3 regions of the Kineococcus gypseus genome follow, and region 1 is predicted to be linked to each of the others. Evidence: riboswitches for the same ligand, from Rfam matches in the RefSeq annotation. Region 1 holds a riboswitch; each other region holds the start of a gene.

What was found. Region 1 has a riboswitch for S-adenosylmethionine ahead of ACRYMN_RS06290 (rhodanese-like domain-containing protein). Riboswitches for the same ligand answer to the same signal wherever they lie in the genome.
Region 2: it holds a riboswitch for S-adenosylmethionine, as region 1 does, so the genes downstream of both, ACRYMN_RS04985 (TauD/TfdA dioxygenase family protein) here and ACRYMN_RS06290 (rhodanese-like domain-containing protein) in region 1, are expected to answer to the same signal.
Region 3: it holds a riboswitch for S-adenosylmethionine, as region 1 does, so the genes downstream of both, ACRYMN_RS18225 (MetQ/NlpA family ABC transporter substrate-binding protein) here and ACRYMN_RS06290 (rhodanese-like domain-containing protein) in region 1, are expected to answer to the same signal.

What each region holds. Positions count from the first base shown of each region.
Region 1 covers NZ_JBJLRD010000011.1:71,384-75,255, reverse strand. Annotated here, with positions in the region: gene ACRYMN_RS06300 (cobalamin-independent methionine synthase II family protein) at 1-794, opposite strand, end outside; gene ACRYMN_RS06295 (O-succinylhomoserine sulfhydrylase) at 905-2,107, opposite strand; gene ACRYMN_RS06290 (rhodanese-like domain-containing protein) at 2,104-2,523, opposite strand; SAM riboswitch class I at 2,530-2,618, opposite strand; SAM riboswitch class IV at 2,695-2,808, shown strand; gene ACRYMN_RS06285 (aminotransferase class V-fold PLP-dependent enzyme) at 2,858-3,872, shown strand, end outside.
Region 2 covers NZ_JBJLRD010000009.1:27,786-31,657, reverse strand. Annotated here, with positions in the region: gene ACRYMN_RS04995 (hypothetical protein) at 1-311, shown strand, start outside; gene ACRYMN_RS04990 (MFS transporter) at 348-1,481, opposite strand; SAM riboswitch class I at 1,684-1,772, shown strand; gene ACRYMN_RS04985 (TauD/TfdA dioxygenase family protein) at 2,025-2,951, shown strand; gene ACRYMN_RS04980 (glycine betaine ABC transporter substrate-binding protein) at 3,062-3,872, shown strand, end outside.
Region 3 covers NZ_JBJLRD010000061.1:2,475-6,346, reverse strand. Annotated here, with positions in the region: gene ACRYMN_RS18230 (methionine ABC transporter ATP-binding protein) at 1-799, opposite strand, end outside; gene ACRYMN_RS18225 (MetQ/NlpA family ABC transporter substrate-binding protein) at 801-1,751, opposite strand; SAM riboswitch class IV at 1,964-2,073, opposite strand; gene ACRYMN_RS18220 (DUF6328 family protein) at 2,107-2,670, opposite strand; partial or broken gene ACRYMN_RS18215 (methylated-DNA--[protein]-cysteine S-methyltransferase) at 2,996-3,568, opposite strand; gene ACRYMN_RS18210 (RNA polymerase sigma factor) at 3,613-3,872, opposite strand, start outside.

The DNA.
Region 1 (3,872 bases):
GCCTCGACGCGCACCTTCGTGAAGGCGCGGTAGTCCTCGACGCTGGGCTCGGGGTTGATCTGGTCCCAGTTCTCCGCGATGGAGGGGTCGTCGACCTGCAGCACGAGCCCGGCGTCGACCACCGCGCGGTACTCCTCGCGCAGCACCTCCGCCCACGCCCAGATGTGCTCCTCCTCGGTGGCGTAGTACCGGTTGGAGATGCGCGCGCCGCTGCCGGGCGAGAGGGAGGTGATGAAGCCCTGGCTGCGCTCGAGCCCGGCGGCCTCGAGGCCGGCGACGAGGTTGGCGACGTCGGAGGCGATGGCGTCCTGCCCGACGTAGCGCAGCGGGCCGGTGGTGGCCGGGAACGCCGTGGCAGTCTTGCCGGTGGAGATGCCCGAGGCGGGGTCGGTGTAGGCGTCGTGGAACAGCTGCCAGTCGCGGCGGTCCGGGAAGCTGGTCAAGCGCACCTTCCCGGGCTCGGAGCGCACGACGGGCTGGTTGAAGAGGTCCTCGCCGGTGACCTCCAGGCCGGCGACGCGCTGGAAGGAGTACGACCACCAGGCGCCGTAGTCCACGGCGCTGGTCATGGCCTTGCCGTACTCGCCGTCGCCGACGAGGGTGATGCCGAGGTCGTGCTGGCGCTGCACGAGGTCGACGACGGCCGCGGTGAGCAGCGCCTCGAACTCGGGGGTGCGCTCCAGGGTGAGGCCGTTCTCGCCGAGGCGGCGGGCCTCGTTCGCGGCGATCAGCTCGGGGGTGCGCGGCAGGCTGCCGGCGTGGCTGACCTCGATGCGGCGGGCGGTGCGGGACACGGGTGCTCCGTTCGTGGGGGTGGTCGTCGGCGGCGCGGGGCCGCGGTCGTCGGGGCGCGGGGGCGCCCGGGTCAGCGGTGCGGGTCAGCGGGGCGGGCCCGCGGTGCGGGTCAGCGGCGCAGGGCGCGGTCGAGGTCCTCGAGGAGGTCCTCGGGGTCCTCCAGGCCCACCGACAGGCGCAGCACGGCGTCGGACAGGCCGATCGCGGCGCGGCCCTGCTCGCCCAGGCGGCGGTGCGTGGTGGTGGCCGGGTGGGTGGCGAGCGACTTCGCGTCGCCGAGGTTGTTGGAGATGTCCACCACGCGCAGGGCGTCGAGCACCTCGAAGGCGCGCTCCTTGCCGCGGCCGGCGGGCGCGTCCAGCTCGAACGTCACGACGGTGCCGCCCAGCTCCATCTGGCGCTTGGCCAGGTCGAACTGGGGGTGCGAGGCCAGCAGCGGGTAGCGCACCCAGCGCACCCCGGGGCTCGCCTCCAGGTGCTCGGCCAGCCGCAGCGCCGTGGCCGCGGAGTGGCGCACCCGCAGGCCCAGCGTCTCCAGGCCCTTGGCCAGGGTCCAGGCGTTGAACGGGCTCAGCGTCGGGCCGGTGTGCCGGGTGAGCTCGCGGAACCTGCCGTCGATGAACTCGGTGGTGCCCAGGACGGCACCGCCCATGACGCGGCCCTGCCCGTCGACGTGCTTGGTGGCCGAGTAGACGACGACGTCGGCGCCGAACTGCAGGGGCCGCTGGCCCACCGGGCTGGCGAAGGCGTTGTCCACCACCACGGCCGCGCCGGCCGCGTGCGCCAGCTGCGTGACGGCCTCGATGTCCACGAGCGTCTGCATGGGGTTCGCGGGGGTCTCGAAGAACACCGCCTGCGCGGGGGTGGACAGCGCGCGCTCCCACTGGCCGAGGTCCTCGCCGTCGACGAACTCCGTGGTCACGCCCCAGCGGGGCAGGATCTCGTCGAGGACCACGTAGCAGGAGCCGAACAGGCTGCGGGCGGCCACGACGCGGTCGCCCGCGCCGAGCAGGGCGCCCAGCGCGTAGAACACCGCCGACATGCCGCTGGCCAGCCCGTAGCAGGCCTCGGCGCCCTCGAGCAGGCGCATCCGCTCGGTGAACACCGACACGGTGGGGTTGCCGTAGCGGGAGTAGACGTAGCGGTCGACCTCGCCGGTGAACGCGGCCTCGGCGTCGGCGGCGGAGTCGTAGACGTACCCGGAGGTCAGGTACATCGCCTCGGCCGTCTCCTGGAACCCCGAGCGGGCCAGGCCGCCGCGCACGGCGGTGGTGTCCGGTCGCCACGCCCGGGGCTCGTCGCCCCCGCTCACGACTGCCTCCAGGGCAGGCCCTGCGCGCGCCAGCCGGCGCCGCCGCGGTGGCCGTCGCCGTCCAGGTCGCCCTCGAACCCGTCGAGGACGTTGTAGCTGGGGGTGATGCCGGCGGCGGTGGCCGCGGTGGCCGCGGCCACCGAGCGCTTGCCCGATCGGCACAGGAACACCACCGGGCCCCGGTGCCCGGGACCCACGCCCGCGCGCTCCAGCTCGGCGAGGAACCGCGCACCCGGGGCGTCGTCCTCCACCGGCAGCCAGGAGGCGAACACCGGCCGCTTGCCCAGCGCGGTGGTGTCGGGCACGCCGACGAAGGTCCACTCGGCCTCGGTGCGCACGTCCACCAGGACGGCGTCGGGGTCCTCGCGCAGCAGCTGGTACGCCTCATCGGGGACGAGGTCGCCGGCGTAGGTCACACGTGCCTCCCATCGGTCCCGGCGTGAGCACCCTCCCTCGCGGGGGGTTGCTGCGGCGTCGTCGAGCCAGGTCTCTCGGCCGCTCTGGATGGTCGTTCCAGCGTAGGGCATCGCCGGAGCCGGGGAGGCCGGCGTTGCCACGCGGGCGGTGCGCGTGGCACGCTCGGAGCAGGTCATGAGCGCCAGCGCGAAGCCCCGGCTCGCTGGCCGGCAACCCTCCTGCGCGGCGGGGTGCCCCGGGTGACGACCTGGCCGGCGCCGAGGTGGCGTCGGCAAGCGCGGACCTCGCCGGGCGCCCCCGGTCCCCGGCAGGTCCCTCCCCGACGGAGGCCCCGTGACGACCACGACCCTGCCCGCCCCCCGCCGCTGCGCCGGCCCGTCCGCGGCGCCGCTGCTGCCCGTGGTGGGCGCGGGCACCCTCGTCCCGCTGGCCACCGGCGGCGAGGTCGCCCACGCCAACCTCGACATCGCCGCCAGCGCCCCGGCCCTGAGCGCGGTGGCCGAGCGCGTCGCGCAGGTGCTGCCGCACTACGCCAGCGTCCACCGCGGCGCCGGGTACCTCTCGCGGGTCTGCACGGCCCTGTTCGAGCAGGCCCGCGAGCAGGTCGGGCGCTTCGTGGGAGCCCGCCCGGACGACGCGGTGGTCTTCACGCGCAGCACCACCGACGCCCTGGACCTGCTCTCGCGGGCCGTGCCGGCCGGCGGGCGCGTGCTGGTGGCCGACGTGGAGCACCACGCGAACCTGCTGCCCTGGCAGCGCTCGGCGCGCACGACGGTCGTGCCCGGCGGCGCCGACCTCGACGCGACGGTCGAGGCGCTGGAGGCGGAGCTGGCCACCGGCCGCTACGCGCTGCTGGCCGTCACCGGCGCCTCCAACGTGACCGGCGAGGTGCTGCCGCTGCGGCGCCTGGTGCGCGCCGCGCGCGCGGGCGGGGCGCGCACCGCCGTGGACGGCGCCCAGCTCGTCCCGCACCGCCGGGTGGACCTGGCCGCCGACGGCGTGGACTACCTCGCCCTGTCCGGGCACAAGCTGTACGCCCCCTTCGGCGCCGGCGCGCTCGTGGGCCGGCGCGACTGGCTGGACGCGAGCGAGCCGTACCTGGCCGGTGGCGGCGCGACGCTGCACGTCGGCGTGGACGCGGTGCGCTGGGCCGAGGGCCCCGAGCGGCACGAGGCCGGCTCCCCCAACGTGCTCGGCGCGGTCGCCCTGGCGCGGGCGTGCGAGGAGATCGCCGCGCTGCCCGCCGGGGCGCTGGAGGCGCACGAGGCGCTGCTGCGCGAGCGGCTCGTCACGGGCCTGCTCGCCCTGCCGGGCGTGCGGGTGGTGCGCCCGCACGCCGCCGACGCCG
Region 2 (3,872 bases), on a different contig from region 1:
CCGCGCAGGCCGGCACCCGCGGCAACACCGTCGTCAAGGCGGCCCTGACGCTGGCCGCGATGGGCGTGACCGCGTACTCCGGCTCGCAGGGCGCCAAGCTGGGCACCGACTCGCACGCCCCGGCCGCCTCGGGCGTGGACCCCTCCCCGGAGACCCCGGCCGACATCGCCGCCGCCCAGCGCCGGCTGAAGGTGCTGCAGTGGTCGATCCCGGCCCTGACCGGCGTGCTGCTGGTCCTGGGCGCCCAGCAGGGCGAGCAGCAGAAGGCCGAGCAGGTCGGGCGCGGCCTGCTCTCCAACCTCAAGCTCTGAGCACCCCGGGCGCCGGCCCGGCCCCGCGGGGCCGGGTCAGCGCCCGCCCGGCGCGGGCCGGGCCAGCACCAGCACGGCACCCACCCCCACCACGACGAGCACGCCGTGGCAGGCGGCGATCTGCGGCGTGCTGAGCACCCCGGTCAGCCGCCCGGCGAGCAGCCCGGGGACGGCGGCGCTGCCGTAGCTGAGCAGGAAGACCGTGGAGAGCGACCCGGCGCGCTCGGCCGGCGCGGTGCGCGCCAGCAGGCTGCGCATGGCCGCCGTCTGGGCGGCGCCCTGCGCCACGCCCGCCAGCAGGCTCGCGGCGAGGAAGGGCACGACCGCCCCCGCGGCCAGGGCGGCCAGGACCCCCGCGAAGCACAGCGCGTAGGCCAGCGCCCCCAGCCGCACCGCCCGGTCCGGGCGCAGCCGGGCCGCCAGCGGACCGCCCAGGACGCTGAGCAGGGTGAACGAGCCGAACACCGCACCGGCCGTCAGGGCCGCGCCCGAGCCGAGCTGGTCGAGGGCGATCGAGGGCCCGAACGCCTGGTAGAAACCCCCCACGGACCAGGTGGCCAGCACCAGCGCCGCCACGACGAGCAGGGCCCGCCGGGCCCCGGCCGGCACCAGCACGCGCGGGCGCAGCGAGGCGGCCGCGCGCCGCGCCGTCGTCCGGCGGACCGTCTCCGGGCTCAGCGCCACCAGCGCGGCGGCCGCCAGCAGCAGGCCGCCCACCACGACGTAGCCGAGCTGGCGCGGCGCGGGCGCGTGGTCCACCAGCGCCCCGGAGACCAGCGCCCCCACGGGGATGCCCAGCATCGGGGCGGTGCCGGTGACCGCCGCGGGCAGCCACCGGCGCCGCTCGGGCGCGGAGTCGACGACGAGCGCGCCCAGCGCGCTGGAGGCCAGCCCCGTGGACAGCCCCTGCAGGAACCGCCCGCCCGCCAGCTCGGCGAGCCCGTCCACGTCCAGCAGCACCGCGAGCCCCAGCGCGGAGCCGAGCAGCGCGGCCACCCCCACGGGCCGGCGCCCCAGGTGGTCGGACAGGCGCCCGAGCACCAGCAGCGACAGGGCCGCCGCGGCGAGGTAGACGACGGTGGCGACCGTCAGGTCGGCGTTCGTCAGCCCGTCGCGGGCGCGGTAGTCGTTGTAGTGCGGGATCGGGGTGCCGGCCGAGGCGAAGACCAGGACGAGCGCGGCGCACGCGACGGCGAACGCGGCGGTGCGCGGCAGCCGGCGGCGCGCCCGGGCCCGCGCGGCGGTGGGGGTGGACGTGGTGGGCTCCTCCGGGGTCGTGGCGCCGCCCGTGCTCGGCGCGGCCCGGCGGCCACCCTCCCACGGCGCCCGGCGCTGCGCTTGACGCCCACCCGCGCCGCCTCCTACCGTCGGCGCACCATCCAGAGCGGCTGAGAGACCTGGCTCGTCGACGCCGCAGCAACCACCCGTGAGGGCAGGTGCTCCCGCCAGGACCGATGGAGGAACGCGTGTCCGCACACCTCGGGGAGCCCGCCCCGTCCGGCGCCGCCCGGGCGCTGACGAGCAGCCACCTCACCGCGCGATGGCACGTGGACCTCATGCGGTGCACCAGCGCGATCTGTCGCTGACCCCGGCCCGCACCACCCGCGGCACCACCCGCCGCACCGCGCCGCTCCCCCGGCACGCGCCCGTGGAGGGCGCACAGCCCCCAGCACCCGCCGCCCGCACGTCCCCGCGCCGTCGAACGGAACAGCCATGACCCTCAGCACCGCCGCGCCCGCCCCCGTCGCCGCCCCGCGCGCCGCCGAGCCGGCCCCCGCCCCCCTCGACCTCGAACCGCTCGACCTCGAGCCGCTCGGCCCGTCCTTCGGCGCGCGCGTCCACGGGCTCGACCTCGCGCGCGCCACCGACGCGCAGGTGCGGGCGCTGCGCACCGCCCTGGCCGAGCACAAGGTGCTCTTCCTGCCCGGCCAGCACGACCTCGACCCCGACAGCCAGGTGGCCTTCGGCCGGCGCTTCGGGGACGTGACCGAGTCGCACCCGGTGGTTCCCGGCGTGGACGAGGAGCACCCCGAGATCTACGCGCTGGACAGCGCCGAGGGCGGTTTCGCCGACGTGTGGCACACCGACGTGACGTTCGTGCGCCGCCCGCCGCTGGGGTCGGTGCTGCGCGCCGTGGTGCTGCCGCCGCTGGGCGGGGACACCCAGTGGGCCGACCTGCAGCTGGCCTACGAGTCCCTCAGCGCCCCCGTGCAGCGCCTGGCCGACCAGCTCACCGCGGTGCACGACGGGACCCGCGAGTTCGGCTACTACCTCGCCCAGCGGCAGGGCCGCGAGACGACGTGGGAGGGCGAGCGGTTCCGCGCCCTGGTGCCCGTGGAGCACCCGGTGGTGCGCGTGCACCCCGAGACCGGCCGCAAGGGCCTGTTCGTCAACCCGGGTTTCACCTCCCACATCGCCGGGGTCTCCGACGCGGAGAGCCGCTACCTGCTCGACCTCTTCTACGCGCACACCACCAAGCCGGAGCACGTCGTGCGCCACCGCTGGTCCGTGGGCGACGTGGCGATCTGGGACAACCGCTCCACCGTGCACTACGCCACCCGCGACTACGGCGACCAGCGCCGCGTCATGCACCGCATCACGCTGCGGGGCGACGAGCCCCGCGGTCCCGTGGTGGGCTGACCCGCTCCGGCCGGACCCGCGCCACCACCCCGTCACCCGCTCCCGCCCCGGGGCCCCGCAACACCGAGCGGACCCCGGGGTCGCGGGAGCACCCCGGATGAAGAGGAACCATGCGCTTCGCGCCCGCTCGACCCCGCGCCCGATCGATCCTGCTGACCACCGCCCTGGCCGCCTCGCTGGCCACCGCCGGTTGCGGCGGGGACTCCTCCACCGGCGCCTCCGGCGAGGAGGGCATCACGGTGCAGACCGCCCAGTTCAGCTGGAGCGCCGCCGCCCTGACCAACGCGATCCTCGCGCGCATCGCCGCCGACCACCCCGACCTGGGCGTGGCGGAGCTGGAGACCACCCAGCTCGACCCGGCCGCCGCGTGGGCCGGCGCCCAGCGCGGCGACGTCGACCTGCTGACGGAGGTCGCCCTGCCGAACCAGCAGGCGTTCGCCGACGAGGCGGCCGAGCAGGTCGACATCGTCTCCGAGACGTACGGCAACGCCTCCCAGGGCTGGTTCGTGCCGCGCTACGCCGTCGAGCCCGGCGGCGAGCTGGAGGGCCTGCGCAGCGTCACCCAGCTGAACGACTACGCCGAGCAGCTCGGCGGGAAGTTCTACGACGCCGACCCCGGGTACGTCACCACCGAGCAGAACACCAAGCGTCTGCAGGGGTACGGGATCGAGCTGGAGCACGTCGTGGCCGGCGAGGCGGCCGAGCTGGCGCAGCTGGAGCGCGCCTACGGCCGCGAGGAGCCGATCGTGCTGTACCTGTACCACCCGCACGCGGTCTTCGCGCAGTACGACATGGTCCAGCTGGAGGAACCCACCCCGTACACCGACGGCTGCCTGACCACCGGCGACGGCGCCTGCGCGATGCCCGCCTACAGCGCCAACATCGCCGCCAGCAAGGAGCTGCAGGAGCAGGCACCGCGCT
Region 3 (3,872 bases), on a different contig from region 1:
CGGGGTGGTGCGCGCGCAGGCGCGCCAGCTGCTCGGCCGAGGGCCGGTCGTGCAGGACGCTGCGCACGAACCGGCGCGCCGGCGCGGTGCGCGGGGCGGAGAACACGTCGTACACGTCGCCGACCTCCACGACGCGCCCGGCCTCCATGACGGCCACGCGGTCGGCGATCTGCCGCACCGCGTCCATCTCGTGCGTGATGACGACGATCGTCACGCCCAGCTCGCGGTTCACCCTGCGCAGCAGGGAGAGCACCTCGGTGGTGGTCTCCGGGTCGAGGGCGCTGGTGGCCTCGTCCGCCAGCAGCAGCGGGGGGTTCGTCGCCAGCGCGCGGGCGATGCCCACGCGCTGCTTCTGCCCGCCGGAGAGCTGCTCGGGGTGCGCGTGGGCGCGCTCGAGCAGGCCCACGAAGTCCAGCAGCTCCGCCACGCGCGCCTCGCGCTGCGCCTTCGGCACCCCGGCCACCTTCAGCGGGTAGCCGACGTTGCCGGCCACGGTGCGCGAGCGGAACAGGTTGAACTGCTGGAAGATCATGCCGATCTCCCGGCGCGCCGCCCGCAGCTCCTTCTCGGGCAGCCGCGTCAGCTCCCGCCCGGCCACCTCGACGCCGCCGGAGGTGGGCGCCTCCAGGGCGTTCACCAGGCGCACGAGCGTGGACTTGCCGGCCCCGGAGTACCCGATGACGGCGAGCACCTCGCCGGTGCCCACCTCCAGGCTGACGTCGTCCACGGCGGTGACGCTCCTGCCGCCGCGCTCGTAGCGCTTGGTGACGCCCCGCAGGCGCACGAGGGGTTCGGACATCTCAGCCCTGCGCCGCCCGCGCGTCCTCCTCCACGGTGGCCAGGTCCTCCTGCAGGACCGGGGCCTCCGTGTCGCGGACGACGGCCTGCGGGTAGCTCTCGACGAACTCCGCCTGCACGGCCGGGTCGTGGATGAGCTTCGCCAGGTCGAGGTAGGTCTGGTCGCCGGTGTCCTCGGCGCGCGAGACGAAGAGGTTCACGTACGGGGCCGCGGAGGGGCTGGCCGGGTCGTCCTGGAACACGATGTCGTCCGGGGACAGCCCGGCGCTGGTGGCGTAGTTGTTGTTCACCACAGCGCCGTCGGCGGACCCGCTCTGCAGGGCGCCGGCGGTCTGCGAGGCGTCCAGCGGGACGACCTCCACGCGCGCGGACTCCACGTCCTGCGTGGTGGAGAACGCGGTGCCGCCCCCGGCCAGGGTCACCAGGCCGGCGGCCTGCAGCACCAGCAGCGCGCGCGCCTCGTTGATGGCGTCGTTCGGGATGGCGATCGTGGCGCCCTCGGCGAACTGGCCGGGCTCCTCGACGGTGGTGGAGTACAGCGGCAGCGGGTACACGGCGGTGGCGCCGATGGGCTGCAGGTCGTCGCCGGCGGTCACGTTGTAGTTCGCCAGGTACTGCACGTGCTGGAACTGGTTGAGGTCCACCTCGCCCTGGCTCAGCGCCGGGTTCGGCAGGCTGTAGTCGGAGAAGTTCACCAGCTCCACCTCGACGCCGAGGCGCTCGCGCGCCAGGTCGACGTAGGTGTTCCAGTACGGCTCGGCCTGGTCGGTCACGCCGATGCGCACGGTGCGCACCTCGCCGCCGCCGGCGGCGGTCGTGGCGGTGTCGTCGCCGCCGCGCACGAGCAGGGCGACGACGACGGCGGCCACCACGGCGACGGCGAGGCCGACGATCAGCGGCAGCCGGCTGCGCCGGGGCTTCTCGGGCAGGGCGGGGGGCGTGGTGCTGGACAAGGCGGGCTCCTCGCGGGTGCGGGTTCGGGTGCGCGGCGGACCGGGGTCGGGCCGCGGGGCGGGACGGGTGGCGCCGCTCGGGCGCGCGGGGGGGGTCAGCCGCGGGTCGCGGGACCGCCCCGGGGGCACGAGGCCGCGGGGCGGGAGGTGGTGCACGGGATCACGACGAACAGCCTCCTGCCGGGGAGGGCGAGCGCGCGCTGCGCCGCTCGACCACACGCTTGCGGGACGCACCGTCCCGCCGGGCTTTCACCTGGAGCACCCCACCGCGGACGAGGGTTGCCGGTCAGCAAGCCAGGGCTTGTCGCTGACGCTCGATGCCTGGGCCGGACTCTAATCGGCGCCGGATCGGGCGTCAAAGACGGGTCGCGGCACCCCCGCCGGCGCCCGCCCCGGGCGCACCCGCCCCCGGCGCACCGGCCACGGCGCGCACGGCGCGCACCTCCCGCAGCGGGAGCAGCAGCCAGCTCACCAGCACCGCGACGGCCACGGCCCCGGCCGCCGCCACGGCGGGGGCGCGCCCGCTGACCACGTCCACCACGAGCAGCACGGCGCCGGTGACGACCAGCCCGACGACGCCGAGGCCGGCGGTGGTGAAGCGCGTGCCCGCGCGCACCAGGCGGCCCTTGGAGCGGCGCCGGAAGAGGGCGCGGTGGTAGCCGACGGGCGCGATGAACAGCACGATCGCCAGGACCGCGAGCAGGAGCACCACCACGTAGACCCCGCGCTGGAACGCGTCGAGGTCCTCGAAGCGCGCCTGGAACGGCAGGGTCAGCAGGAAGCCCGCCAGCAGCTGCACACCGGTCTGCACCACCCGCATCTCCTGCAGCAGCTCGACCCAGTTGCGGTCCAGCCGCTCGGTCGGCGTCTCGCGCCGCAGCTCGGCGAAGGCGTCGTCGGCGTCGGCGGCGGTGCTCACCCGACCACCGTAGGCTGCGGGCGCCGCGCGGGCGCGGCAGCCGACCGGGCCGCCCCGGCCCGCCCGGGGCGGCTCAGCCCGGCGCGTCCACGTCGGGGTCCGCCGACGGGACGGGCTCCTCGCGGTCGTCGGCGTCGGAGGGCTCGGGACGCTCGCCCTCGGCGCGCAGCCGCTCGCGCTCGGCCGCCTCCTGCACCGCCTCGACGTCCTCCGGCCCCGGGGCCGGCTCGGGCTGGAAGTCCTCGGCGCTCGTCCCGCTCACGGCACCAGCCTGCCGCGCGCGCCCGCCCGCGTCGAGGCGCGCGGTGCCGGGCGCGGTGCCCACCTCCAGCGCCAGCAGCAGCCGCTTGGCCGCCGGGCCGCCGAGGTACCCCCCGGCCGCGCCGTCGGTGCGCACCACCCGGTGGCACGGCACCAGCAGCGGCAGCGGGTTGCGCGCGCACGCGGTGCCCACCGCCCGCACCGCGCGCGGGCTGCCCGCCAGGGCGGCCACGCGCGCGTAGGAGGCCGTCTCGCCGTAGCCCAGGCCGCGCAGCACGCCGAGCACCTCGCGGCGGAAGCCGCGCACCAGCGACAGGTCCAGCGGCACGCCGAAGCGGCGCCGGCGCCCCTCGAAGTACTCCCCCAGCTCGCGCGCGGCACCCTCCAGCCGCGCGGGGGCGTGCAGCACCCGCGGGCTCAGGCCCGCGGCCAGCGCGCTCAGCACCGCGTCGTGGTCCTCGCGGGCGAAGGCGACCCGCACCACCCCGCGCGCGGTGGCCGCCAGCAGCAGCGGTCCCACCGGGGAGTCCACCGTCCGGTACGCCACGTCCAGCAGCCCGGCGTCCTCGGCGCGCCGCGCCAGCCGCGCGCGCAGCGCACCCAGCCCCTCGTCCAGCCCTTCGTCCAGCCCGTCCACGAGAACCCCTCCGTCCGCCGCCGCGCGCACCGCGCCGCGCGCCCTCACCGCTGCCCGTCCCAGGTCCGGCGCAGCGCCGCCACCCCGTCGGCCGCCGCGCGCCGCGCCGCCTCCGGCGTGCCGCCCACCAGCTCGGCGACCTGCGCGTGCGGCAGGCCGGCGAGGTGGTGGTAGGCCACGCACCGGCGCTGCTTGGGCGGCAGGGCCGCCACCGCCGCCCACAGCCGCGCGTCGCGCACCGGGTCCGGCTCGGGCCCGGCGGGCGCGGCGACCTCGGGCAGCTGCGCGCTCGGCACGGGCCGGC